Regions from separate parts of the Mesorhizobium ciceri biovar biserrulae genome, predicted to be linked through region 2. Evidence: predicted binding sites of a transcription regulator. Region 2 holds the regulator's gene; the other holds the start of a gene.
The links. Region 2 encodes PhoB, which activates phosphate uptake and scavenging genes when phosphate is short. Its sites were predicted from a motif close to TGTCATNNANCTGTCAT; they were not measured.
Positions count from the first base shown of each region.

Region 1: the regulator PhoB is predicted to act here: its motif matches at 5,764-5,780, upstream of A4R29_RS03730 (ceramide glucosyltransferase).

Region 1 is NZ_CP015064.1:793,769-808,167, forward strand. Features, by position in the region: gene A4R29_RS03700 (magnesium and cobalt transport protein CorA) at 1-945, shown strand, start outside; gene A4R29_RS03705 (GcrA family cell cycle regulator) at 1,068-1,586, opposite strand; gene A4R29_RS03710 (aspartate aminotransferase family protein) at 1,945-3,144, shown strand; gene argF (ornithine carbamoyltransferase) at 3,162-4,073, shown strand; gene A4R29_RS03720 (Hsp33 family molecular chaperone) at 4,184-5,215, shown strand; gene apaG (Co2+/Mg2+ efflux protein ApaG) at 5,263-5,655, opposite strand; gene A4R29_RS03730 (ceramide glucosyltransferase) at 5,889-7,040, shown strand; gene A4R29_RS03735 (O-succinylhomoserine sulfhydrylase) at 7,048-8,235, opposite strand; SAM riboswitch at 8,293-8,370, opposite strand; gene A4R29_RS03740 (2'-deoxycytidine 5'-triphosphate deaminase) at 8,445-9,539, shown strand; gene A4R29_RS03745 (ABC transporter substrate-binding protein) at 9,640-10,413, shown strand; gene araD1 (AraD1 family protein) at 10,586-11,578, opposite strand; gene mmsB (multiple monosaccharide ABC transporter permease) at 11,884-13,170, opposite strand; gene mmsA (multiple monosaccharide ABC transporter ATP-binding protein) at 13,167-14,399, opposite strand, start outside.
Region 2 is NZ_CP015064.1:5,586,931-5,601,329, reverse strand. Features, by position in the region: gene A4R29_RS26405 (PstS family phosphate ABC transporter substrate-binding protein) at 1-203, shown strand, start outside; gene pstC (phosphate ABC transporter permease subunit PstC) at 300-1,766, shown strand; gene pstA (phosphate ABC transporter permease PstA) at 1,763-3,079, shown strand; gene pstB (phosphate ABC transporter ATP-binding protein PstB) at 3,097-3,915, shown strand; gene phoU (phosphate signaling complex protein PhoU) at 3,942-4,649, shown strand; gene phoB (phosphate regulon transcriptional regulator PhoB) at 4,666-5,355, shown strand; gene A4R29_RS26375 (ROK family protein) at 5,372-6,619, opposite strand; gene xylF (D-xylose ABC transporter substrate-binding protein) at 6,889-7,929, shown strand; gene A4R29_RS26365 (sugar ABC transporter permease) at 8,072-9,424, shown strand; gene A4R29_RS26360 (ATP-binding cassette domain-containing protein) at 9,436-10,236, shown strand; gene A4R29_RS26355 (CHASE domain-containing protein) at 10,364-11,992, shown strand; gene A4R29_RS26350 (YMGG-like glycine zipper-containing protein) at 12,088-12,333, opposite strand; gene A4R29_RS26345 (hypothetical protein) at 12,417-12,743, opposite strand; gene A4R29_RS26340 (hypothetical protein) at 12,865-13,044, opposite strand; gene A4R29_RS26335 (sensor histidine kinase) at 13,168-14,199, opposite strand; gene A4R29_RS33405 (DUF1328 domain-containing protein) at 14,379-14,399, opposite strand, start outside.

The DNA.
Region 1 (14,399 bases), 1.5 Mb from region 2:
TACACCGCGGGCCGCCGCATCGCCGACATTCCCATCGAGGAAGCCGGCGAATGGGCAAAAAAATCCGGTCACGTCGTCTGGATCGGCCTGTTGGAGCCCGACCGTAACCTGTTGCTGCGCGTCCAGGCGCAGTTTCACCTGCATGAGCTGGCGATCGAGGATGCCGAGCACCCGCACCAGCGGCCGAAGATCGAGCAATATGGCGACGCCTTGTTCATCGTCGCCCGCACCGCGCAGCTGATCGAGGGCCGGGTCACCTTCGGCGAGACCCATTTGTTCGTCGGCTCAGGCTACATAGTCAGCGTCAGGCACGGTCCCTCGACGTCCTATGCCGCCGTTCGTCAGCACTGGGAAAGCTGCCCGCACTCGCTGGCCAAGGGCGAGGATTTCGTCCTCTATGCCATCCTCGATTTCATCGTCGACAATTACATGCCGGTGCTCGAGCAGATCGAGGACGAGGTCGAGGCGATCGAGGACAAGGTTCTGCTGAAGCCGATGACCGCTCCCGACATAGAGCGGCTCTATATGCTGCGCCGCGATCTCCTGCGCCTGCGCAATGCCGCGCTTCCGCTGGTCGAAGTCTGCCGAAGGCTGACCAGCGCCGAGCTGCCGCAGATCCACACCGCCATGCATCCGCTGTTCCGCGACGTCACCGATCACATCCGCACCGTTCAGGAGAAGATCGACAGCCTGCGCGAGGTGCTGGCATTCGCTTTCGAGGCGAGCTTGCTGGTCGGCCAGAGTCAGGAAACGGCCAACACCAAGAAGCTCGCTTCCTGGGCCGCAATCCTGGCGGTGCCGACGGCGCTCGCCGGCATTTACGGCATGAACTTCAGCGACATGCCGGAACTGAAGATGGAATACGGCTATCCGGTGGTTCTGGCCACGATCGCGCTGATCTGCGCGTTTCTGTATTGGCGGTTCAGGAAGAATGGCTGGTTGTGAAGTAGGGCAGTAGGGCAGTAGGGCAGTAGGGCAGTAGGGCAGTAGGGTGGCATTTCGTGAGCGCGACTTTCCGCGCACATACTGCCATACTGCCCTACTGCCCTATTCCCCTATTCCCTTATCTACCTGCTCCGCCGCCGCTCCGATGCCGGCTGGAATGCCACGCGGGCGTGGTACTTGCAGTAGGGACCGGTTTCGGCGGCATCGTTGCCGCAGAAATGGAAGTCCTCTGAAAGCGGATCGCCGTTCGGCCATTTGCAGGTCCGCTCGGTCAGCTCGACCAGCTGCAGATGCCGCGAGATCGGCAGCACGACATTTTCGACCGGGCGGATGTAATGGCGTGCCACGGGTTCGGCGTCGAACTGCGTCTGCAAAGCGGTCGCGCCGACCGATGTCGTGACATGGCGTGCCGTGGTTGCGGCGCGTGATACCGATTTCTGGACGGTCGATCCTTGCGCTGCCTTCTTCTGGCGTGCCGGCGTGGCGGTCGAGCGACCGCGGCCCGACAGTTTCAGCCGATGCACCTTCCCGATGACCGCATTGCGGCTGACCCCTCCAAGCTGCGCAGCAATCTGGCTTGCGCTCAGACCCTCCGACCACAGTTTTCTCAAGAGTTCTACCCGCTCGTCAGTCCAGTTCATGAGACCGCGCTCCTCTAAGCGTGCGGCAATCGGAATCCTTCTCCCGACCCGGCAACATTTGCCAGGGCAGACACCACATATATCTGGTGATTAGGTCCGCCGCACGAAATCTAGTTATTTCTCGACTACAACTACTCTATGCGCTGACTCGGTGACAAGAGTCCCAAGTGCAACACGAATCGGTTTTTTCGGTTTTCCCCAACTTGCCCGGTCGCTTATGAGCCGGCGTCCCGTCGGGGGGCTTGCCGCGCGCCACTACGCGACGTTTTCGTTGACTTCATGGCCGAAAAACAGGATAAGCCGCACAGGCCGCCGCTTTGGCGGCTTTTTTGATTTTCCGGTACCGGAGACGCATATAATGAGCGGTTCGGCGCTTTACGAGACCTTTGCTCGCGCACCCCTGGCCTTTGACCACGGGGAAGGCACATGGCTGATTACCGACAAGGGCGAGCGATATCTCGATTTCGCCGGCGGCATCGCCGTCAATTCGCTGGGCCACAGCCATCCGCACCTGGTCGCCGCACTCACCGAGCAGGCAGCCAAGCTGTGGCATGTCTCCAACCTCTACGAGATCCCCGGGCAGAGCCGGCTTGGCGAACGGCTGGCCGACGCCACCTTCGCCGACAAGGTGTTCTTCACCAATTCCGGCGCCGAGGCGCTGGAATGCGCGATCAAGACGGCGCGGCGCTACCATTTCGTCAAAGGCCATCCCGAGCGCTTCCGCATCATCACCTTCGAAGGCGCCTTCCATGGCCGCACGCTGGCGACCATCGCGGCTGGCGGCCAGTACAAGTATCTCGAGGGCTTCGGCCCCAAGGTCGAAGGTTTCGACCAGGTTGGCTTCGACGACATTGACGCCGCCGAAAAGGCGATCACGCCGGAGACGGCCGCGATCCTGATCGAGCCGGTGCAGGGCGAGGGCGGTATCCGCCCGGTGCCGACGCAGTCGCTGAAGCGGCTCAGGCAATTGTGCGAGCAGCACGGCCTGCTGTTGATCTACGACGAGGTCCAGTGCGGCATCGGCCGCACCGGCAAGCTGTTCGCACATGAATGGTCGGGTGTAACGCCCGACATCATGGCGATTGCCAAGGGTATCGGCGGCGGCTTCCCGATGGGCGCCTGCCTTGCCACGGATGAAGCGGCGGTCGGCATGACCGCCGGCGTGCATGGCACCACGTTCGGCGGCAACCCGCTTGCCATGGCGGTCGGCAACGCCGTGCTCGATGTCGTGCTGGAAGACGGCTTCCTCGAAGATGTCCAGCGCAAGGCGCTGCTGATGAAGCAGGGTCTGGCGTCGGTCGCCGACGAGTTTCCCGAAATCATCGAGGACATCAGGGGTGCCGGGCTGATGCTCGGCCTCAAATGCGCCATGCCCAACACCAAGGTGAACATGGCCTTGCGCGACCAGCACCTGTTGACGGTTCCGGCCGGCGACAACGTCATTCGCCTGTTGCCGCCGCTCACCGTCACCGACGCCGAGATCCATGACGCGCTCAACCGCATCCGCGCCGGCGCCAAGGGCCTGGCGGAGGCGATCGCTTCCGCCGCGGCGAAGTAATCCCGGAATCATTGCTGATGTCAGTTCGCCATTTCACCGATCTTTCCACCGTTTCCGAAGGCGACCTGCGCTTGATGCTGGACGACGCGGTGGTGCGAAAGGCGCGGCTCAAGGCCGGCGAGCGCACCAAACCGCTCGAAGGCAAGGTGCTGGCGATGATCTTCGACAAGCCGTCGACGCGCACGCGCGTCTCCTTCGACGTCGGCATGCGGCAGCTCGGCGGCGAGACCATCATGCTGACCGGCACCGAGATGCAGCTCGGCCGTTCCGAGACCATCGCCGACACCGCCAAGGTGCTGTCGCGCTATGTCGATGCGATCATGATCCGCACCACCTCGCATGAGCGGCTGCTGGAATTGACCGAGAACGCCACCGTGCCGGTGATCAACGGACTGACCGACGATACCCATCCCTGCCAGCTGATGGCCGATATCATGACCTTCGAGGAACATCGCGGTCCGGTAGCCGGCAAGACCATCGCCTGGACCGGCGACGGCAACAATGTGCTGCATTCCCTGCTCGAGGCCTCGGCCCGGTTCCGCTTCAACCTCAACGTCGCCGTTCCCGAAGGCAGCGAGCCGGCGCAGAAGCATATCGACTGGTCGCAGGCGCATGGCGGCAAGCTGCACTTCACCCGCTCGCCCGAGGAAGCCGTCGACCAGGCCGACTGCATCGTCACCGATTGCTGGGTGTCGATGGGCCAGGAGCATCGCGCCCGCGGCCACAATGTGTTCTCGCCCTACCAGGTCAATGCCAAGCTGATGGCGAGAGCCAAGCCGGACGCGCTGTTCATGCATTGCCTGCCGGCGCATCGCGGCGAGGAAGTGACAGACGAGGTTATCGACGGACCGCATTCGGTGGTCTTCGACGAAGCCGAGAACCGGCTCCATGCCCAGAAGGCCGTGCTTGCCTGGTGTCTAGGCGCTTGAGGTGTCTGGGCGCTTGATCCCTGGGAGCTTGATCTGCGGGCGTGTGATGCCTATTTGCGCCGCATCACGCAAATCAAGCGCGTTTCGACGCATGCGCCCCGGAGGGCGGCATGGCCGCGCCCTGGAGCTTTGTCATGTTGGAAACCTATCAAGTGACTGAACATCACCCCAAACTCGGCGAATTCGGCTATGCCGGCGACGATCACGTCGTGCCGTTCGAGGTCGGCCCTCTCGACGTGCGCGGCCGCACGGTCCAACTCGGGCCGATGCTGGACGCCATCCTCAGCCGCCACGATTATCCCGAGCCGGTCGCCCGCCTGCTGGCGGAGGCCTGTGTGCTGACCGTGCTGCTCGGCACTTCGCTGAAGTTCGAGGGCAAGTTCATCCTGCAGACCCGCACCGACGGGCCCGTCGACATGCTGGTTGCGGATTTTTCCACGCCCTCGGCGCTGCGCGCCTATGCGCGTTTCGATGCCGACCGGCTGGAAGCGCTGGTCGCGGCGGGCGAAACCTCCCAGCAGACGCTGCTCGGCAGTGGCGTGCTGGCGCTGACCATCGACCAGGGCGCCCATACGCAGCGCTATCAGGGTATCGTCCAGCTCGATGGCGAGACCCTGGAAGACGCGGCACGCACCTATTTCCGTCAGTCGGAGCAGATCCCGACGGATATCAGGCTGTCGGTGGCCAAGCTTTTGACGCCCGGTCCCGGCGGCGCCCGCGAGCAATGGCGCGCCGGCGGTATCCTGGCGCAGTTCCTGCCGCAGTCGCCCGAGCGCATGCGCGTCCCGGACCTGCCGGGCGGCGATGGCGATCCGCGTGAGGAGATCCACGATCCGGTCGACAATTCCTGGCAGGAGTTGCTGGCTCTGCTCGGCACCATCGAGCCGACCGAACTCATCGACCCGACGATCGGCGCCGAGCGGCTGCTCTACCGGCTGTTCCACGAGCATGGCGTGCGCGTCTTCGGCGGCGTTCCGGTCGCCGACCAGTGCTCGTGCTCCAGGGACAAGATCCGCGGCATCCTCGAGGGTTTTTCCGCCCAGGAGATCAAGGACAGCACCGAGGACGGCGGCATCCACGTCGCCTGCGAATTCTGTTCGAAGCAATATGATTTCGACCCGGCGGAATTCGCGGCCCAGTAGAGTAGAAACCACGCCTCACCGGTCGCTCCGCGGCCGGTGAGGCGAAATCAATTCACCGTCCGCCGCGTCCCCGGCAAGTCCAGCGAAAACGCCGGAATGGCGATGTCGAACGTCTCGCCCCGCTTGTTGCGCATCGTGTAATGCCCGACCATGATGCCGGACGGTGTCGAGAGCGGGCAACCGGACGTGTACTGGTAGCTGTCGCCGGGATTGAGTTCGGGCTGGTCGCCGACCACGCCGGGGCCGCGCACTTCCTCGACCCGGCCGGTGCCGTCGGTGATGTGCCAATAGCGCGACAGAAGCTGCACGAAATCGTCCGACTGATTGTCGATCGTTATCTGATAGCCCCAGACATAGCGGTTCTCAGAGGGATCCGAACGGTCCTCCAGATAGAACGGCCTGACCTGCACTTCGATGTTGCGCGTGACGGCGCTATACATAAGCGGCTCCAAAAAACGGTTCCAGCGGAACTTTCGGCGCTCCGTGCGGTTAGGTCAACCGATCGAAGCCTCCTCTGGCCGACCTCGCGGGCAGGTGCCGACAAAGAATGTCATTTAAGTGACATATGACAATGATGGTGTGCGCGGACTGGTGACGCGCGACTCGGGCGCTCTGTTGAACTGTTGAAACCGGCCATCTTGCGGACCGGTTTTCCTGGAGTGACCGGATCTCGATGCAACTCACTCTCATAGCCGCCACGCTTTCAACCGTCCTCATCCTCTCGAATCTCGCCAGCATCGTGCTCGCCGCGTCGCGTCTGAGACGGCGTCGCACCATTGCGCCGCCGGCCGGCAAGCCGCGGCCGGTGTCGATCGTCGTGCCGTCGCGCGGCGTCGAGCCGTTCACGCAGGAGACGCTGGAGCGCGCCTTCTCGCTCGACTGGCCGCGCTATGAGCTGATTTTCTGCGTCGCCCATGCCGACGATCCGGTGGTCAAATTGATAAACCGGACGATCGTCCGGTTTCCGAAAGTGCCGGCCCGGCTGCTTGTCGGCGACGACCGCATCAGCGCCAATCCGAAACTCAACAATTGCGTCAAGGGCTGGGAAGCGGCGCGGCACGACTGGGTCGTCCTGGCCGATTCCAACGTGCTGATGCCGAGGGACTACATCCAGCACCTGATGGCTGCCTGGCGGCCCGGCACCGGCCTTGTCTGCTCGACGCCGATCGGCTCGCGGCCGGCCGGCTTCTGGGCCGAGGTCGAATGCGCTTTCCTCAACACGCTGCAGGCGCGCTGGCAGTATGCCGGCGAGGCGCTCGGCCTCGGCTTTGCCCAGGGCAAGAGCATGCTCTGGAACAAGCCGATGCTCGACGCCAATGGCGGCATCCGCGCGCTGGCCGCCGAGATTGCCGAGGATGCCGCTGCGACCAAGCTGGTGAACAGTCTCGGCCTGCGCGTCAATCTCGTCGCCGCCCCCTTCGAGCAGCCGCTTGGCCGGCGCTCGTTTGACGACATCTGGTCGCGTCAGGCCCGTTGGGCGCGCCTGCGCCGCGTCACTTTCCCGCTGTTCTTCGCACCCGAAATCCTGACCGGCGCCGTGGTGCCGCTGGTGCTTGCGTTGCTTGCGGCGGCAAGCGCCGGCTTCAGCCTCTGGGCAACCGCCCTTGCCGTGCTGGCGGCCTTCTATCTTCCGGAGTGCGCCCTGGCCTGGTCCAAGGGCTGGTACCTGTCGCCACGCATGGTCGCCGCGATCATGGCGCGCGACCTGATCCTGCCGGCGATGTGGGGGCGCGGCTGGCTCGGCGGCGCCGTCGACTGGCGCGGCAATGCGATGACCATCGGCACCAAGACGGCCGAGCTGGAAGAGACGCCGTCCGGCGCCTGAAAGCCTCCTACCTGGCCTTCAGCGCCTGCGCGATGTCCTCGAGCAGATCGTCGGCATCCTCCAGGCCAACCGACAGCCTGAGCGTGCCCGGCCCGATGCCGAGCTCGGCGCGCGCCTCGTCGCTGAGATTCTTGTGCGTCGTCGTCGCCGGGTGGGTGATCAGGCTCTTGGCGTCACCGAGATTGTTGGAGATCAGGACGATCTCGAGCGCGTTCTGCAAGGCGAAGGCCGCCTGCTTGCCGCCCTTGACGTCCAGGCAGATCAGCGTCGAGCCGCCCGACATCTGCTTCTTGACGATGTCGGCCTGCGGATGGTCGGCGCGGCCGGGATAGATGACGCGCGCGATTTCCGGCCGTTCGGCCAGAAAATCGGCGATCCGGCCGGCACTTTCCGTCTGCTGGCGTACGCGCAGCGGCAGCGTTTCCAGGCCCTTCAGCAGCGTCCAGGCGTTGAAAGGCGAAAGGCTTGGGCCGGTATGGCGGAAATAGTCGTGCAGGTTCTCGTCGATCCACTTCTTGTCCGACAGGATGACGCCGCCGAGACAGCGCCCCTGGCCGTCTATGTGCTTGGTCGCCGAATAGACGACGACATGGGCGCCGAGCTGCAAGGGCTTCTGCTGCAGGGGCGTGGCGAAGACATTGTCGACGATCAGCCTGGCGCCGATCGAATTGGCAAGCGAAGCGACAGCGGCGATATCGACCACTTCCAGCGTCGGATTGGTCGGGCTTTCCAGGAAGAACAGCTTGGTGTTCGGCTTGACCGCCTTTTCCCAGTTGGCGATGTCGGTGCCGTCGACCAGCGTCGCCTCGATGCCGTATCTCGGCGCCAGCGTCTCGACCACCCAGCGGCAGGAGCCGAACAGCGCGCGTGCCGCCACGATATGGTCGCCGGCCTTGGCGCTGCACAGAAGGGCGGCCGTCACCGCGGCCATGCCCGACGCGGTGGCGCGCGCGTCTTCCGCACCTTCCAGCGCGCACATGCGCTTCTCGAACATGTCGACGGTCGGGTTGGCGTAGCGCGAATAGATGAAACCCGGCTCCTCGCCCTTGAAACGGGCTTCGGCGGCCTGCGCCGTTTCGTAGACATAGCCTTGGGTGAGATAGATCGCTTCTGACGTTTCGCCGAAACCGGAACGCAGCGTTCCGCTGTGCACGAGTGCCGTCTGAGGCTTCCAGTTGCGCTTCTTGGTGCTCATCGCTTTTCTTCCAGACACAAAAAAACCGGCCGCGAAAGTCGCAACCGGTCCATACGGCCTTGCGGCCCGACGGTCCTTTAGCGACTTGTTTAACGTGGCTGCAAGCCGACCGGCCAAATCACCACGGGATAACGACCCTTTAGACCCGCACCGCGCTTGCGTCAATTGCCGGCTTCATTAAGAGGTTTGTACCAAGCAGGAGTGGAGCCTTGCGGCAGACAGGCATTCTTCCCGACCAGGACATATCGGCGCTGTTCCAGTCCGGCGCGCTGAATTCGGCGCGTGCGCTCGATGCCGACCAGATCCAGCCGGCCAGCCTCGATCTCAGGCTCGGCGACAAGGCCTGGCGGGTGCGCGCCTCCTTCCTGCCCGGCCCCAATCACAAGGTCTCGGAAAAGCTCGACCGGCTGCAGCTGCACGAGATCAACCTGGCCGAGGGCGCGGTGCTGGAGACCGGCTGCGTCTATATCGTGCCCCTGCTTGAAAGCCTGGCGCTGCCGGCGGACATTTCAGCCTCGGCCAATCCGAAGAGCTCGACCGGGCGGCTCGACATCTTCACCCGCGTCATGACCGATCGCGGCCACGAGTTCGACAAGATCGCCGCCGGCTATCATGGCCCGCTCTTTCTGGAAGTCAGCCCGCGCACCTTCCCGATCGTCGTCCGCACCGGGTCGCGCCTGTCGCAGATCCGTTTCCGCATCGGCAATGCGCTGCTCTCGGAAGCCGAGTTGCACGACCTGCATCGCACGCAGATGCTGGTCGCCACCGAGCCGCCGAACATTTCCGGCGGCGGCATCGCGCTGTCGATCGACCTCAACGGCGATCAAAGCGGCTTGGTCGGCTATCGCGGCAAGCATCACACCGGCCTCGTCGATGTCGACAAGCGCGCGGCCCAGGAAGTCGTCGACTTCTGGGAACCGATCCACAAGAGCGGCGCCGGCGAACTGGTGCTCGACCCCGATGAATTCTACATCCTCGTCAGCCAGGAGGCGGTGCATGTGCCGCCGCTCTACGCCGCCGAGATGACGCCCTTCGATCCGCTGGTCGGCGAATTCCGCGTCCATTATGCCGGCTTCTTCGATCCGGGCTTCGGCCATTCCGCGTCCGGCGGCACCGGCAGCCGGGCGGTGCTGGAAGTGCGCAGCCATGAAGTGCCGTTCATCCTCGACCACGGCCAGATCGTCGGCCGGCTGGTCTACGAGCATATGCTGAAGCGGCCGCAGGCACTCTACGGCACCGATCTCGGCTCCAACTACCAGGCGCAGGGCCTGAAGCTGTCCAAGCATTTCCGCGCCGCGCGCTGACACTCATTGCCCCAAGGCAAAATACTTGCCTGTGCCGGTTCGGCATGCTTGGCTGCCTTGCCGCCCGTCAAGCTGGCGGCGTTCAAGGGGAACCAAGAAAATGCGATTTTCGAAATGGGTCATATCGGCGGCGGGCGCTGCCATGCTGGCAACACTGGCCGGCTCTCTGTCGGTGCAGGCAGCCGAAAAAATCAAGATCGGCACCGAGGGCGCCTATCCGCCGTTCAACACCATTACCGCCGACGGCAAGGTCGAAGGCTTCGACATCGACATCGCCAATGCGCTGTGCGCGCAGATGAAGGTCGAATGCGAGATCGTTACCCAGGACTGGGACGGCATCATTCCCGCTTTGCAGGCCAAGAAATTCGACGCCATCATCGCCTCGATGAGCATCACCGAGGAGCGCAAGAAGCAGGTCGCCTTCACCAACAAATATTATACGACACCGCTGGCTCTGGTGGCGCCGAAGGACACCGATCTCACCTCGACCGAACCGGCGGCCCTTGCCGGCAAGACGGTCGGTGCCCAGGCTTCGACCACGCAGGCCGACTATGCCCAGAATGAATATGGCAAGGCGGGCGCGGAGGCCAAACTCTATCCCACCCAGGAAGAGGCGATCACCGACCTGACCAACGGTCGTCTTGACGCCGTGATCTCGGACAAGTTCGTGCTGATGGACTGGCTGAAGAAAGCAAGCGACGGCTGCTGCAAGCTGGTCGGCGACGTCAAGGGCACCGAGACCCAGGCCGGCATCGCCGTGCGCCTGGACGACACGGCCCTGCGCGACAAGCTCAACGCGGCCATCGACGCGATCGTTGCCGACGGCACCTACAAGAAGATCCAGGCCAAGTATTTCGACTTCGATATTTATTGAGGCAGAGGCGCCTTTTTCCTTCTCCCCTTGTGGGAGAAGGTGTCGCCGGAGGCGACGGATGAGGGGTGTTCCAGGGAACGCCAACGTTTCACTCCGCTGGAACACCCCTCATCCGTCTCGGCGCTAACGCGCCGATCCACCTCCCACTTGGGGAGAAGGAAAAGGCGCGCTCTCAAAGCGCCTTCACAGCCACCTTCACCGGCTGCTCGATCTCGAGCGGGTTGCGTAGCGGCAGGCCGAAATCCCCGGCCTCGATCTCGAAGACATCGCCGGCCTCGGTCGTGATGCCGTCGGCGAAGGACAGCGTCGCCGTGCCGAACATGTGCACATGCACGTCACCCGGCTGGCGAAAAGCCGCGTATTTGAAATGATGATGTTCGAGATTGGCGATGGTGTGCGACATGTTCGCTTCGCCGGACAGGAACGGCTTTTCCCACAGCACCTCGCTGTCGCGCACGATGCGCGAGGTGCCGCGGATGTCGGACGGCAGGTCGCCGATCAGGATCTCCGGCCCGAACGAGGCGTTGCGCAGCTTGGAATGCGCGAGGAACAGATAGTTCACGCGCTCGGTGACGTGGTCGGAAAACTCGTTCGACAGCGTGAAGCCGACGCGGAAAGGTGCGCCGTCGTCGCCGATGACATAGATGCCGGCGACTTCGGGCTCTTCGCCGGCGTCCTTGGCAAAGGCCGGTGACAGGAGTGCGGCGCCTGGTGCCACCGCCATCGTGCCGTTGCCTTTGTAGAACCATTCCGGCTGCACGCCGATCTGGCCTTTCGCCGGCTTGCCGCCCTCCAGCCCCATGCGGAACATCTTCATGGAATCGGTGAGCTGCTCCTCGCCGTCGGCGCTCAGCTTCTTGTGCATGGAATCGCGCGTCGCGGCGGAGCCGAGATGCGTCAGCCCGGTGCCGGTCAGGTGCAGATGCGCCGGATCGGGGTGATTGATCGGCGACAGCAGCCGCCCCTTCTTGTAAGCGGCCTCGAGATCGACCGTCTCGCCAAGCCCCTTGCGTTCGATCAGCGTGACGAGGCCGACGCCGGTGCGGGCGGCCTCCATCGCCAGCGAATAGACGCTGCGGGCGCCATTGATGATCCGGGTCTTGCCGCCATTGCGGGCGACGACGCGGATGGTCTCGGCGTCGTCAAGGATCTGGGAGATCAGCATGATGAATCCTCTCTCATTTGCCTTGGCAGGGCTGCCAAAACGGCAAACCTTGCTCAGCGCGGCCGGGACCTCGTCCATGCCACGGTTTAAATTCTCAGTTCGGATTGCGCTCGCGGGCCTGGTCCCTCAGGGACTTCTGTTACCGGCGGGTTGCCGGCAGCGTCGCGATCGTATGCCTCCTGCTTTCCTCGACCAGAGCAGTTCACCGTTTCACGGAAACGGCGAACCGCTCTAACTCATTGTCTTGGCGCAATTCCGGGCGGAAAACCGTTTCACACTTTTCCTGGAATTGCTCTTAAGTCCGTTCAAGCCTTGTTCTTGTTGTAGACGTCGAAGATCACGGCGCCGAGCAGCACCAGGCCTTTGACCACCTGCTGCCAGTCGACATTGACGCCCATGATCGACATGCCGTTGTTCATCACGCCCATGATGAAGCCGCCGACCACCGCGCCGATGACCTGGCCGACGCCGCCCATCGCCGAGGCGCCGCCGATGAAGACGGCGGCGATGACGTCGAGCTCGCTGCCGAGGCCCGCGGCCGGCACCGCCTGTCCCAGTCGCGCCGCGATGATCAGGCCGCCGAGCGCCGACAGCACGCCCATATTGATGAACACCATCAGCGTCAGCCGCTCGGTGTTGATGCCTGACAGCTGCGCGGCCTTGGCATTGCCGCCCATGGCGTAGATACGGCGGCCGATGGTCATGCGCTTGGTGACGAAGACGAACAGCGAGATCAGCACGCCCATGACGAGCAGCACGACCGGCAGGCCTCTGTAGCTGGCGAACTCATAGACCAGGAACAGCGCCAGGGCGCTGGCGACCAGCGTCTTGACGACGAACAGGGCAAAGGGCTCGGCCTCATAGCCATGGCGTTCGCGCTTGCGACGCGTCCTCACCCCGAAATAGGCATAGGCCAGCACGGCGATCAGGCCCAGCACGATCGTCGTCATGTGCAGCGTCAGGCCGCTGCCCATGATGGTCTTGCCGGCCGCGTTCACCGTCGGCGGGATCAGCGTCAGCGGGCCGATGACATCCGGGATGAAGCCCGAGCTGAGCATTTTGAAGTCGTCGGGAAGCGGACCGACCGAGGATCCGCCGCCCAGCAGCGCCTGGCAGATGCCGCGGAAGATCAGCATGCCGGCCAGTGTCACGATGAAGCTCGGTATTCTGTGATAGGCGATCCAGTAGCCTTGCGCCGCCCCGATCAGGCCGCCCACGACGAGGCAGATGATCGAAACCACCAGCGGATTGCTGAGCGGTCCAAGTTGCCAGATGACCATCATGTTTGCCGCCAGCGCGCCGATGAAACCGGCGACCGATCCGACGCTGAGGTCGATATAGCCGGAAACGATCACCAGCAGCATGCCCAGCGCCATCACGATGATGAACGAGTTCTGCTGCACCAGGTTGCTCAGGTTCACCGGCTTGAACAGCGTTCCCGACGTGGTGAACTGGAAGAACAGCATGATGACGATCAGCGCGATGATCAGGCCGTATTCGCGCAGGTTCGTCGCCAGCGCCGAGACGGCGATGCGTGGGCGCTGCTCTTCGGCGACATTGCCGTGCGGGGCGGGGGCGCTTTCGGTGCTCATGCTGCTTTTCCTTCTCCACGAACGATGGCGCGCATTATTTTTTCCTGGCTTGCTTCCGCGGCGGGCATTTCGCCCACGATGCGCCCTTCGTTCATGACGTAGATGCGGTCGGTGATGCCGAGCAATTCCGGCATTTCCGACGAGATGACCACGATCGCCTTACCCTCCGAGGCGAGTCGCGCGATGATCGTGTAGATTTCGTACTTGGCGCCGACATCGATGCCGCGTGTCGGCTCGTCGAGGATCAGCACGTCCGGGTCGGCGAACAGCCATTTCGACAGCACCACCTTCTGCTGGTTGCCGCCGGAAAGATTGCCGGTCAACTGATAGACGCTGGAAGCGCGGATATTGGTCTTCTTGCGATAGTCGTTGGCAACGGCGAGCTCGCGCATGTCGTCGATCACGCTGTGGCGGGCCACGCCGCCGAGATTGGCCAGCGTGATGTTGTGCTTGATATGGTCGATGAGGTTGAGCCCGTAGGTCTTGCGATCCTCGGTGACGTAGGCGATGCCGTGTTGGACCGCCTTGCTTACCGAGGACACATCGATCGGCTTGCCCTTGAGCAGCACCTCGCCTGTGATGCGGCGGCCGTAGGAGCGGCCGAACAGGCTCATGGCGAATTCGGTGCGGCCGGCGCCCATCAGCCCGGCAATGCCCACCACTTCGCCCTTGCGCACATTGATGTCGATACCCTTGATCACCTGCCGCTCGGCATGGAGCGGGTGATAGACCGACCAGTTCTTCACCTCGAACACGATCTCGCCGATATCAGGCTCGCGCGGCGGATAGCGGTCGTCAAGGGAACGACCGACCATCGAGGTGATGATGCGGTCCTCGGAGATGTCCTTCTTGGCTAGCGTCTCGATGGTGCGCCCGTCACGGATCACCGTCACCTTGTCGGCGACCCGGTTGATCTCGTTGAGCTTGTGCGAGATCAGGATCGAGGTCATGCCTTGCCGCTTGAATTCGAGCAGCAGGTCAAGCAGCGCCTGGCTGTCCTTTTCGCTGAGCGATGCCGTCGGCTCGTCGAGGATCAGGAGCTTGACCTCCTTGCTCAGCGCCTTGGCGATCTCGACCAGCTGCTGCTTGCCGACGCCGATATTGGTGATCAGCGTCTTGGGGTCCTCCTTGAGGCCCACCTTCTTCAACAGCGCACTGGTGCGCTCCTCGTTGGCGTCCCAGTCGATGACGCCGAATTTCGCGTGCTCGTTGCCGAGGAAGATGTTTTC
Region 2 (14,399 bases):
ATCCCGTCTCGCGCCCGCTGTTCTTCTACGTCAAGAAGGCGCATCTGGGCGTCGTTCCCGGCCTCAAGGAATATGTCGAGTTCTTCCTCGACGACCAGATGGTTGGCCCGGAAAGCCCGCTCGCCGAATACGGCCTCGTTGCTGCTCCGGATGCCGAGCGTCAGGCCCAGCGTGACGCTTTCGCCGCCGGAAAGTCGATGTAATCAAGCTGCCGAACCGGGGTGCGGGTCAAATCCGCGCCCCGGTTTCACCGCAGGCCGCAATGGCGGCTGCGTTAGAATTTCCCTTGGGGTGGGTCCATGTCGTCCTTGCTCGTACTGGCCATCGTCGTTGCCCTCGGCCTGGTTGCCTTTTTCATCGGCCGGCAGCGTGCCGCGGCCCAGGACAATGGCAAGGTCAAGCCGCATTCGCGTGCCCACTATCACGGCTGGTGGGCGTTCCTGCTCGCCGTCCTGCCTGCTCTTTTGCTGCTTGCCGTCTGGGCCGTCGGTTCTTCGGTCTATCTTGACCGGCACATCCACGCTGCCTTGCCCGAGCGTACCGTCGACAGCAAGGTTGCCAGCGAGGCACTGGATGTCAGCCTGGTAAAGAGCCTCGCCAGGGGCCTGCGCAAACTCGATGCTGGCACACTGGCCGCAATGCCTGCCAGCTTTGCCGAGTTGCAGCCGCTGCTCGCCGCCAAGGGCGTGGCACTGGCGAGCGACACACAGGATTACATGATCCCGATCGCTGTCGAGGCGAACAAGGTCCAGGACCGGCTCGGCCTGTTCGGTGCCATTGTCATTCTGGCTTCCTCGATCGCCGGCGCCTTCTATGCGCTCAGGCAGATCGAGCCGCGCGCCAGGGCGCGCAACAATGTCGAGCGGCTGATGCTGTGGGGGCTGCTTGCCGCCTCCACCATCGCCATCCTGACCACCGTCGGCATCGTGCTTTCGATGCTGTTCCAGACGATCACCTTCTTCGAGAGCGTCTCGCCGATGAGTTTCTTCTTCGGCACGGTCTGGGATCCGCGTTTTGCCGCTGCCGGTTCGGGCGGCAGCCAGGGCCAGTTCGGCCTGATCCCGCTTCTTGCCGGCACGCTCTATATCGCCGCCGTCGCGCTGCTGGTTGCGGTGCCGGTCGGGCTGATGTCGGCTGTCTACATGGCCGAATACGCAACGCCCAGGGTGCGCTCGGTGGTCAAGCCGGCGCTTGAACTGCTGGCCGGCATACCGACCATCGTCTACGGCATCTTCGCCGTCGTCACGCTTGGGCCGTTCCTGCGCGACCTGTCCGCGGCGCTGACCGGCGGCTCGCCGTTCATCCAGGGCCAGAGCATCTTCACCGCCGGCCTGGTCATGGGCGTCATGCTGATCCCGGTCGTCTCCTCTCTCTCAGACGACATCATAACCGCGGTGCCGCGCGCCATGCGCGACGGGTCGCTCGGCCTCGGCGCGACCCGCTCCGAGACGATCAAGCGGGTGATCCTGCCGGCGGCACTGCCCGGCATCGTCGGCGCCATCCTGCTGACTGCCTCGCGCGCCATCGGCGAAACGATGATTGTCGTGCTGGCGGCGGGCGTCGCCGCCAACCTCACCATCAACCCGTTCGAGGCGATGACGACCATCACCGTCAAGATCGTCAACCAGCTCACCGGCGACCTCGAGTTCAATTCGCCGCAGACGCTGGTCGCCTTCGCGCTCGGGCTGACGCTGTTCACGCTGACGCTGGTGATGAACATCGTCGCGCTCTACATCGTGCGCAAATATCGGGAGCAGTACGAATGACCGACATTCCCATGGATACGATGGTCAGGCCGGCGGCCCATCCGCGCCGCGACATCGGCCTGAAGGCCCGTTACGCCGCCGAACGCCGTTTCCGCATCTATGGCGTCGTGGCGATTTCCGTAGGCCTGGCGTTCCTGGCAATCATGCTGATCACCATCGTCTCGAAAGGCTACACCGCCTTCTGGCAGACGACGGTATCGCTGCCGATCACGTTCGACGAGAAGGTGATCGATCCTTCCGGCAAGCGCGCAACCGATCCGAGCGTTCTGATCAAGGCGAATTATCCCAAGCTCGCAGAAAACGCGCTGGTGGCCAAGCTCGGCATTTCTCCTGATGACAAGCCGATGATCCAGAAGCTCAAGGGCTTCCTTTCGGAAGGCGCCCGCGTCCAGTTGCGCGACATCGTTGCCGCCGATCCCTCGGTGATCGGCACGACACGCGACGTCAACATCCTCGCCGCCGCCAATCTCGACTCGGCTTTCAAGGGCCAGATCGACCTCAGTGTCGAGGAAGCGCGACGCAAGGTCTCGGACCAGCAGATCGCCTGGATGAACAAGCTCAAGGCCGAGGGCGCGATGGCCGAGCACTTCAACAGCGGCCTGTTCACCTACGGCGCCTCCAGCCGCCCGGAAACCTCGGGCATGGGCGTGGCGATCATCGGCTCGTTTTATATGATGGTGATCGTGCTGCTGCTCGCGCTGCCGATCGGCGTCGCCGCCTCCATCTATCTGGAGGAATTCGCCAAGAAGAACCGTTTCACCGACCTTATCGAGGTCAACATCAACAATCTGGCCGCAGTGCCGTCAATCGTCTTCGGCTTGCTCGGCCTCGCGGTGTTTATCAATTTCCTGGGCATGCCGCGCTCCGCCGCTTTCGTCGGTGGCCTGGTGCTGACGCTGATGACGCTGCCGACGATCATCATCGCGACGCGCGCCGCGCTTGCCGCGGTGCCGCCGTCGATCCGCTCGGCAGCTCTCGGCCTTGGCGCCTCCAAGATGCAGATGGTGTTCCAGCACATCCTGCCGCTTGCCGCACCCGGCATCCTCACCGGCACTATCATCGGTCTTGCGCGCGCGCTCGGCGAAACCGCGCCTCTGCTGTTGATCGGCATGGTCGCCTTCGTCGCCGATCCACCGACGACGCCTTTCGATCCGGCCACCGCGCTGCCGGTGCAGATCTATATGTGGGCGAACGAGGCCGAACGCGCCTTCGTCGAGCGTATGTCCGGCGCCATCATCATCCTGCTCGTCTTCCTCATGGCCATGAACATCACCGCGATCGTGCTTCGGCGTCGGTTCGAGCGGCGCTGGTAGAAAAAAGGCATTTTGGTATGAACATCATGACCGAACAGTCCCTTGAAAACGCAGTGGGCGACAAGATGAAGTCGAACGAAGTGATCAAAATGCGCGGCGACAAGGTCGGCGTGTTCTACGGCGAGAAGCAGGCGCTGTTCGACGTCGATCTCGACGTCCGCCTGAACCAGGTGACGGCGCTGATCGGCCCCTCCGGCTGCGGCAAGTCCACCTTCCTGCGCTGCCTCAACCGCATGAACGACACCATCGATTCAGCACGGGTAACCGGCAAGATCACGCTCGACGAAGAGGACATCTACGACAAGAACATCGATGTCGTCGAACTCAGGGCGCGCGTCGGCATGGTGTTCCAGAAACCCAATCCGTTCCCAAAGTCGATCTACGAGAACGTCGCCTATGGTCCGCGCATCCACGGATTGGCCAAGCGCAAGGCCGACATGGATCAGATCGTCGAGTCCAGCCTGAAGAAGGCGGCGATCTGGAACGAGGTCAAGGACCGTTTGCAGGAACCTGGCACGGGTCTTTCCGGTGGCCAGCAGCAGCGCCTGTGCATTGCACGCGCCATCGCCGTGTCACCCGAGGTGATCCTGATGGACGAACCGTGTTCGGCGCTCGACCCGATCGCCACCGCTCGCGTCGAGGAACTTATCGACGAACTGCGTCAGAACTATACGATCGTCATCGTCACCCATTCGATGCAGCAGGCAGCGCGCGTGTCGCAGCGCACCGCGATGTTCCATCTTGGCTATCTGGTCGAGGAGGGCGCCACCGACAAGATGTTCACCACCCCCGACGACAAACGCACCCAGGACTACATCACCGGCCGGTTCGGCTGATCTCTGGCATATGAGGGACGAAGATCATGGGTGAACATACCGTCGCATCTTTCGATGAGGATCTGGAGCAGATCAGCCAGCTGATCCGCGACATGGGCGATCTCGCCCGCTCGATGGTCGGTGGCTCGACCAGGGCTTTGCTCAATTCGGACAATGCGCTGGCGCAGCGGGTGGTTTCCGATGACGCCATCATGGATGCACGCCAGCGCGAGCTGGACGATCGTGCCATCACGCTGATCGCCAAGCGCCAGCCGATGGCCAACGATCTGCGTGCGGTGGTCGGTTCGATCCGCATGGCCGGCGACCTCGAGCGCATCGGGGACCTTGCCAAGAACATCGCCAAGCGCGTCGGCACTGTCGGGCTGAGCGTCACGCCGCACGACCTTTCGCATTCGATCGACGCAATGGCGCAGCTGGTGCTGATCCAGGTGCAGGGGGTCGTCGACGAGTATGCCGCCGCTGACGCGGCAGCGCTTGCCACGCTCAGAAACAATGATGAACGCATCGACGTCAAATACACATCGGTGTTCCGCGAACTGCTGACCTACATGATGGAAGATCCGCGCAACATCACGGCGTGCACGCACCTGTTGTTTTGCGCCAAGAACCTCGAGCGGATCGGCGACCACGTGACCAACATCGCCGAAAATGCCTATTATGTTTTGACCGGCACGCAGTTGCCAGCCAATCGTCCGAAGCAGGACGAGACGGCAATGTCCGCGCCAGCGGCATGACAGGGGTGACCAGCCGATGATCGCGCCACGCATCATGGTGGTGGAGGATGAGGAGCCGCTAGGCGTGCTGCTCCGCTACAATCTCGAATCCGAAGGTTATCAGGTCGAAGTGGTGACGCGCGGCGACGAGGCCGAAATCCGGCTGCAGGAGAACGTTCCAGACCTTCTGGTGCTCGACTGGATGGTGCCTGCGGTTTCCGGTATCGAACTCTGCCGCCGGCTAAGGATGCGTCCCGAGACCGAGCGGCTGCCGATCATCATGCTGACCGCGCGAGGCGAGGAAAGCGACCGCGTGCGCGGCCTCTCGACCGGTGCCGACGACTATCTGGTCAAGCCTTTCTCGACGCCGGAGTTCATGGCCAGGGTCAAGGCGCTGCTGCGCCGGGCCAAGCCGGAAGTGCTGTCCAGCGTGCTCAAGGTCGGCGATATCGTGCTCGATCGCGAGTCGCACCGCGTCTATCGCAAGAAGAGCGAGATCCGGCTCGGGCCGACGGAATTCCGCCTGCTTGAATTCATGATGCGCCATCCAGGCCGCGTGTTCTCGCGCAGCCAACTGCTCGACAATGTCTGGGGCGAGACGATCTACATCGACGAACGCACGGTCGATGTGCATGTCGGCCGGCTGCGCAAGGCGGTCAACAACGGCCGCATGCCCGATGTCATTCGCACCATCCGTGGGGCGGGTTACGCCATTCGCGAGGACTGAACTCCCTCGTTTGAACTCACGCCACGTTCTTGCCGCCGAAACCGGATCTCGCCTGCACGCCCGGCGCAAAAATCTCCTGATCGACGAAGATCAGCGCCCGCATGGCGCAGCCTTCGCGGATCAGCGGCAGTTCGTTCGGCTCGGTGTCGAAGGAAATCGACTTGGAATGCTGGCCGCCGGCGGTCTGGGCAATCGCTTGCCGCAATGCCGGCTCGATCAGGTCGAAGGCGGCGGCGCTGACGCCGACCATGGCGACCGGCGCCGGATCGATCAGCGCGAACAGGCTGCCGAGGCCGTAGCCGAGCGCTTCGCCGGCCTTGCGATAGGCTTCCCGTTCGGGTCCGTCCCTTTCGCGGGCGGCGGCAGCCAGGGCGCGCATGTCGGCATCGCTGACATCGGCGACGGGTTCTGCATCCTCGCCCATCTGCCGCGCGTTGCGCCAGATGGCATAATTGCCGGCATAGGCTTCGACGCAGCCGCGCCGTCCGCAGCGACACAGCGCCCCGTTCGGCCGATGAATCATGTGGCCGAATTCGCCGCCCGAGGAATGGGTGCCGGTGAACAATTCGCCCTTCAGCACCAGCCCCATGCCGATGCCGTGCGACAAAAGGATAGCGATGAAATCGTCGCGGTAACGATCGGGGTCGCGCCAGCGCAGCGCCACCGCCATCATGTTGCAGTCGTTCTCCATAATGGCTGGGATGCCGAACTCGTCTTCGAATAGGTCGGCGAAGGCGATGTCGGTGTGCGGCGTGATCGGCGACCACAGCATGGCGCGGGCACGGGTGTCGGTGATGCCCTGGACGGCCAGCGCGATACGGGCGATGCTGCGCACGTCCAGGTCGGGATCTTCCAGGCGGCGACGCACGATTGCCGTGCACTCACCGATCAGCGAGTCGCGCGACATCGTCAGCGTGTCGAGCCGGCGCTGTTCCTCGGATATTACCTGGCCGGCATAGTCGATGACGGCGACCGAGAGGAAGTTCAGCGACAGCACCACGGTCATTACCGCGGCCGCTTCCGGATTGAGGCTGAGGCCGACCTGCGGACGGCCGCGTTTGAGCGAGCCGGCCTCGCTCGGCTTGCTTTCGGTCAGGATGCCTTCGACGATCAGGTCGGATGAGATCGCCGAGATCGTCGAATGGCTGAGGCTTGTGGTTGCGGCGATCTCGGTGCGCGACGGCTGTCCGGCGCGGCGCACCGCCGCGATCACCATCGCGCGGTTGCGGCGGCGCAAATCGTCGTGGCGGATTCCGACCGACATGCTCTTTCATATCCTCCCGGTCGCCGCGGTTCTTCCTGCCCTGGAACGCTGTCGGTGACGCGGTCAAATACTGGCAGAAGCCGCGCGCCGTGTCATTTTTTTATTCCGAGGCCCGAAAAAAATTCGAGACGACATCAAAATCCATCAGAATCGATGTTGACAGCGTTCGGGCGTTGGCCCAGTATTTTTTCGAGGCTCGAAAAAATAGGGCCTCTGTGCCGGCCCTCGGGCCAGTTTGGTCGCGCCATACGCGGCGCAGGGAGGATAATATGAAAAGATTCACAGCCGCCATCCTGGCGGGTGCCGCCATGTCGCTGACGCTCGCGTCTGTCGCGCAGGCGAAGGACAAGGTCGTCGGCGTTTCGTGGTCCAACTTCCAGGAGGAACGCTGGAAGACCGACGAGGCCGCCATGAAGACGGCGATCGAGGCCGCCGGCGACAAGTACATCTCCGCCGATGCGCAGTCCAATCCCGGCAAGCAGCTTACCGACGTCGAAAGCCTGATCTCGCAGGGCGCCAATTCCCTGATCATCCTGGCGCAGGATGCTTCGGCCATCGGCCCGGCCGTGCAGAAGGCGCTGGACGAAGGCATTCCGGTCGTCGGCTATGACCGGTTGATCGAGAACAAGGATGTTTTCTACCTGACCTTCGACAACAAGGAAGTCGGCCGTATGCAGGCCCGCGAAGTGTTCAAGGTCAAGCCGGAAGGCAACTACGTCTTCATCAAGGGCTCCGGTGCCGATCCCAATGCCGACTTCCTGTTCTCGGGCTCGATGGAAGTGCTCAAGGAAGCCATTGACAGCGGCAAGATCAAGAATGTCGGCGAAGCCTACACGGATGGCTGGCTGCCCGCCAACGCCCAGAAGAACATGGAACAGTTCCTGACCGCCAACGACAACAAGGTCGACGCGGTGGTCGCGGCCAATGACGGCACTGCCGGTGGCGTCGTCGCGGCGCTGACGGCTCAAGGCTTGGCCGGCACCGTGCCGGTCTCGGGGCAGGACGGCGACCACGCCGCGCTGAACCGCATCGCCCTGGGCACGCAAACCGTGTCGGTGTGGAAGGACGCGCGCGAGCTCGGCAAGAATGCCGCCGAGATCGCCTCGCAACTGGCCGACGGCAAGAAGACGAGCGACATCGCCGGCGCCAAGGACTTCACGACGCCGGGCGGCAACACCGTCAAGTCGCTGTTCCTGACTCCGGTTGCCATCACCAAGGACAATCTCAACGTCGTCATCGACGCTGGCTGGATCAAGAAGGACGAAGTCTGCGCGGGTGTCGCTGCCGGCACCGTCGCGGCCTGTAACTGATCCGGACCACTTCGAAATATCTGAACGCCGCGGCCCAAAAGCCGCGGCGTTTTCTCAAAGAATTGTGTTTCCGCATCATGCGGATAGCTTCTAGGCTGGGCTCCGGCATGCGCGTCAGACGGCCAGCCGGTGGGAGGAAATCATGACCGACACGACGTCCAACCCGCAGGCCGATACGGCGCGCGCGTCGGAACTCGGCGCCGTCGCCCGGTTCCTGAAGGCGACCGAGATCGACACCCGGATGCTCGGCATGATCGGCGCGCTGCTGGTCATCTGGATTGGGCTGCATGTCATTTCCAGCCTGCGCCTCGGCGTCAACCCGCTCGATTTCGACAGCCGCACCTTTCTCACGCCGCGCAATCTGTGGAACCTGTCGGTGCAGACATCCGCGGTCGCCATCATGGCCTGCGGCATGGTGCTGGTCATCGTCATGCGCAACATCGACCTGTCGGTCGGTTCCGCCGAGGGCCTGATCGGCATGGTGATGGGATTTGCCCAGGTGCATTTCCTGGTGCGTTTTGTCGGGCTCGAACTCGGCAATCCGTGGATCTGGGTCCTGGCGCTGGTCATCGGCCTGGCGCTCGGCCTGTTGATCGGCGCCTTTCAAGGCTTCGTCATCGCCTATCTCGAAGTGCCCGCCTTTATCGTGACGCTGGGCGGCCTGCTGGTCTGGCGCGGTGCTGCCTGGTGGGTCACATCAGGCCAGACCGTGGCGCCGCTTAACGCCACCTTTCAGCTGATGGGCGGCGGGCCGGCGGGATCGATCGGCGCAACCTGGAGCTGGGTTGTCGGGATCGTCGCCTGCCTCGCCGTGGTGTTTGGGCTGTTCAACGGGCGGGTGCAGCGCAAGCGTTTCCGTTTTCCGCTACGTCCGATCTGGGCCGAGGCGCTGCTCGGTGTCGTCACCTGCGGCGCCATCATGGGTGCGGTCTGGCTCGCCAACTCCTACCCCTGGCCGATCGGCATCGTGAACAGATATGCGGCCGCCAACAACATCACCGTTCCCGAAGGCGGCCTGTTCATCGCCCACGGTATCGCCATACCGGTGCTGATGGCGGTCGCCGTCGGGCTGGTCATGACCTTCATCACCAACCGCACCCGTTTCGGCCGCTATGTCTTCGCCATCGGCGGCAATCCCGAGGCGGCCAATCTCGCCGGCATCAACACGCGCTGGATCACCATGAAGGTGTTCATGATCATGGGCGTGCTGGCCACGATTGCCGCGGCGATCTCCTCGGCCCGGCAGAATTCGGCCACCAACGTGCTTGGAACGCTCGACGAGCTGCTCGTCATTGCAGCCGCCGTGATCGGTGGCACGTCGCTAGCCGGCGGGTCGGGAACGATCATCGGCGCCATGCTCGGCGCCCTGCTGATGCAATCGCTGCAGTCCGGCATGGTGCTGCTTGGTGTCGACTCGCCGCTGCAGAGCATCGTCGTCGGCGCCGTACTGGTGATCGCCGTGTGGCTCGACACCGTCTATCGCAAGCGCGTCTAGGAGGGCATGCCATGACTGACAAGACTGCTCCTGCAGCCACCGCGCTGATCGACATGAGGAACATCTCGATCGCGTTTGGCGGCATCCGTGCCGTCGACGATGCCTCGATCGATCTTTTCCCCGGCGAGGTCGTGGCGCTGCTCGGCCATAATGGCGCCGGCAAGTCGACATTGATCAAGATCCTGTCCGGCGCCTACAAGCGCGATTCGGGCCAGATCTTCGTCAACGGCGAGGAGGCATCAATCTCCAACCCGCGCGACGCCAAGAAATACGGCATCGAGACGATCTACCAGACGCTGGCGTTGGCAGACAATGTCGACGCCGCCGCCAATCTGTTCCTCGGCCGCGAGTTGATGACCGCCTGGGGCACGCTCGACGACGTTGCCATGGAGGCCGAGGCGCGCAAGGTGATGGGTCGGCTCAATCCCCGGTTCCAGCGTTTCAAGGAGCCGGTGATCAAGCTGTCGGGCGGCCAGCGGCAATCGGTGGCGATCGCGCGTGCGATCCTGTTCAACGCCCGCATCCTGATCATGGACGAGCCGACGGCCGCACTTGGTCCGCAGGAAACGGCGCAGGTCGGCGAACTGGTCAAGCAGCTGAAGTCCGACGGCATCGGCATCTTCCTGATCAGCCACGACATCCACGATGTGTTCGAGCTTGCCGACCGGGTCTGCGTCATGAAGAACGGCCAGGTGGTCGGCACCGCCCGCACCACTGATGTCACCCAGGACGAGGTGCTGGGCATGATCATTCTGGGCAAATGCCCGCCAGGCGCCATTCCCGGACCGGGCGCGCTGAAGATCGCGGCCTGAGATCAAGCCAGATCGCGGTTGCCGGACACGTGATATGCCAGCCGTAGGGATGGCTTGGCCTTGGCATTGTGTTGGCAGGGCGACTTGCGCATAAAGGTCCGACATTGCTCAGGGACCGCACGATCCGTTGAAGAAGCTTTTCCCGATCATCGCCTTTATCGCCGTCGCGCTGATCAGCATGGTGATGGCAGGTTTTGCCTACTTCGCCACGCAGGAAGCCGCGCGCATCAAGTTCGAGGCGACTGCCGACGATGCGCTCAACCGGATCGAGAGCCGCATCGACCTGCATCTGTCGCTGCTGCGCTCGACGCAGGCCCTGTTCGACGCCCGCAATGGCGGTATTTCTCGCAATGAGTTCAAGGCCTTCTTCACCGCGCTCGATGTCGACAAGAATTTCGCCGGCTTGCGCGGTATCGGCTTCCTCAGGCTGGCAAAGGCGGGCGACGAGGCGACGGTCGAACGCGACATGCTGCACGATTATGGCGTCAGTCATCCAATCTACCCGGACACCACGCAACCCTGGCGCACCCCTATCGTGCTGTTCGAACCGCTGGATCCATCCAATCAAGCCGGCATCGGCTACGACATGTTCAGCGAACCGGTGCGGCGTGCGGCGATCGAAAAGGCGATGTCCGACGACCAGCAGCATGCCAGCGGGCTGGTGCAGCTGGGCCAGGACACGGGCGCCGCGCAGACGTTCACCGGCTTCTTCGTTTTCGTGCGGCTCAATGTCGAAACCGCTCCCGACGTCATCAATGCTTCGAGATCCTCGACATCAGGTTTTCTCTATGCGGCCTTTCGGGCTCGCGATCTGTTCCAGACCGCGCTCAGCCGGTCGCCGCTTTTGCCGGTCAACACCGAAATCTATGATGGCGATGGTGCCGTGAACGGCGACAATCTGTTGTTCCGGTCGGAGACGCCGCCGGCTTCCACTTTCGGGAACAGGCTGCTGGTCACGCGAAAGATCATCGTCGCCGGACAGCCATGGACTGTCCTGTTCCGGCCGACAAGCGCCTTCTCGCAGCCGTCGTCGCGCGCCATTCCGGTGATGCTGGGGCTGTTCGGCCTGCTGTTGGCGGGCGCAATCGCGCTTGTGGCGCGCTATCAGGAGCGGGCCTATGAGGCAGCGTCGCGATTGCACGAAACGACGGAAAAGAGCCTGATCGAAAAAGACCTGATGCTGCAGGAGATGAAGCATCGCATCAAGAATTCGATCACCAGGGTGCTGGCGATCGCGCGTCAGACGGCATCGCGGGCGACCGACGTCAACGAGTTTTCAGCGTCCTTCTCGGCTAGGCTGCAGGCGATGGCGGCCTCCCAGGACATGCTGACGCGCTCACGCTGGCAGAAGGCCGATCTTGGCGATCTCCTGCGCATCGAGCTGGGTCAGGTGTTCGGCAAGGAGCTGCCCGATGAGCTGTTGTCGGGACCACAGGTGCTGCTCGACGAAACCACGACGCAAGCGCTCGGCCTGACCTTCCACGAACTGGCGACGAATGCGCTGAAATACGGCGAGGCCGGCAATTCCGTTGGGGCGCTGAAGGTGGACTGGTCGCTCGAAGGCCGAGGGCGCGACAGGATGCTGGCTCTCAACTGGCGCGAAAACGGGCAGAAGAAACTTGAAGCGCCCGCCGAGACCGGATTCGGCACCAAGCTGATCGACCTCAACGTGACGCGCGAATTGCGCGGTACGATCAAACGGGATTACCAAGCCAATGGGCTGAACGTGGAAATCAAAATTCCACTCGCCAATTGAGCGCGACCGTTGCCGACAAGGGGGAAGCATCCAGACATCAAAAACCCGGAAGCCGGCGGACCGGCCTCCGGATCGACGTTTCGATTATCGCCGAATTAGTTGCAGCGAGCCGTGTAGATCCGGCCGCGATGATCGCGATATTGGCAATAGCCGTTGCGCAGGTTGCGCACCAGCAGGCCGGAACCGGCACCCACGGCCGCGCCGATCAGCGCGCCCTTACCGCCGCCGACCAAGCCGCCGACACCGGCGCCGATCAAGCCGCCGCCAACCACGTCCTTCTCAGTCGAGGTGCAGCCGCTGACCGCGACCACCGCAACCAGGGCAATAATCATCTTCCGCATAGAGTCACTCCTCACTTTGTGTCCTCACTTTAGTAAGCTCCAGCCGCCATTTAGCATGAAATGACGGCCTTTGCTGCTGCAATCTATTGTTGGTGAAGATAGTCTTTTTCTGGGCGTATCGTGTTCGATGCCATTACCAGGGTGGAAATTGCCAAAGACGCGTCAAGCGTACCATCGGCGCGCACATTCCAGACGATCTGATCATAGTCGTCCTCAAGCGCCGGATCGACCGCAAGGCATTTGGCGACGATGTGGTCAGCCTGCCCTTGCACGTCGCCCAAGACGAATGGGCGTTCGGCCACGCATTGCTCGGCCGTCGCGAAAACGCTTACGGGCACCTGGAGTTCACGGCAGTCGGCCATCGTGTTCGAGCAACCGATGACCAGCAACAATGCAGCGATATGTTCCATGGCGAGAAGTCCTCTCGCCATAGTAACGGTCTACATTCGCCAAAGTTCCTGGCTGGCTTGATCGGCCGGGGAAATAAGACGGCGCTACAGCCGTTTCGGCCACCGGCCGAAACGACGTGGCCTAGTAGACCAGTTGGTGCAGGGCGACCGCCATGATCACCGCCACCAAGGCCAGCGCAACTAGGCGCAAAGCTCCGTTGGGAACAGGAGCCAGCGGTGGCGCGGAAGCCTCGGAGTCCTCAAACTCGCCCATGGAAATCCGGGCGGCCTGCTCCAGTCTGTTCATGTCGGCAACCGTCAAGGCATTCCTCCCACCATGCTGCAAATCCTGCTGCGGAAATGTTCGGTGACGCAACAAGTTCCAGCGGTATCTGGGAAAAACAGCATCTGCTTTTATGGTGAACGGCGGGTTAAGGAAGGTCGCTCAATCCGTCTCGAAATTGCCGTGCGGAACGACAAGGCGGTATTCAAGGCGGCCAGCCGCGATTTCGAGCGTCGCCGTTCCGTTCAGTGACGCCGGCACGACCCGTTCGAGTGCGACGCTGCCGAAGCGCTTCTCGCTACGCCTGACATCACTGGCGCCGATTGCCTCCGCCCATGTCAGGGACAGGGAGGTTCCCGTGTCGTCGGCGGTCAGGTTGGCTGTAACATTGACGTACCCGCCGGGCCGCGACAGGGCGCCGTAGCTCACCGAATTGACGGCGAGTTCATGCATCGCAAGGCCGATATGCAAGGCAGCGTTGGGATTGAGATAGGGGTTTGCCCCCTGAAACCTCAGGCTGCGAACCGGATCGCCGCCATAGCGGCCAACCTGGCCCGATACGAGTTCGCGAAGTGCTGCACCCCGCCAGTTGGAAGAGGTCACGAGATCCTGGGACGAAGCCAGCGATTGCAGCCGGCCGCGAAAGCGTGTCAGGAAATCGCCGATGCTGTCGGAGTAGCGGCCGGTCTGGGTGGCTATGCTCTGGATGATCGCCAGCAGGTTTTTCGAGCGATGGCTCACCTCTCGCAACAGCGTCGTCAGGGTCTGCTCGCGGCGCTTCTGCTCCGTCGTCTCGACCATCGTGGTGACGACGCCTTGCACGGTGCCACCATCGCCGTGATCGGCATCGATCCACACCTCGAACCAGCGGCTGCCATCCTCGACGGGAACGCTGATTTCGAGACGTTGGGGGTTGCCGGATGCAATGACGTCGCGCTTGGCCGCGCCGATGCGGTCGGCCTGCGCCTCCGGCAGGATGCCGATGCTGTCGGCGGTGTCCGAAACCCAAGGCGCACGCATGTTGCGCGCCCATACGGTTTTCATCTCGCGATCCTGGTAGAGAACGGAAATGCCGGCATTGTGCAACGCGTGAAGAAGAGCACGGCCGAGCTGCATGCCGCTGTCGGCGGGATGGAGGGCGATGACTTCATCGCTTTGCACGGCGTCTTTCCTGTTTCCGGTCCTGGAACCCATCGGCCAATCTGTCCACCCAATTCAGGCTGAACGGCTCATCGTTGAATGAGTTCCAAACAGGTTTCCGGAAAACCCGCCGCCAAAAACGGTCCGCCGGACGGCGTCCTTTGAGGGACACCGCCCGGCGGTGGCTGGAAACCGTTTGAGGGGTGCGGCTTCCAGTGTTCGGCCGTCCGTCCTTACGAAGCCCGTTTGAACAG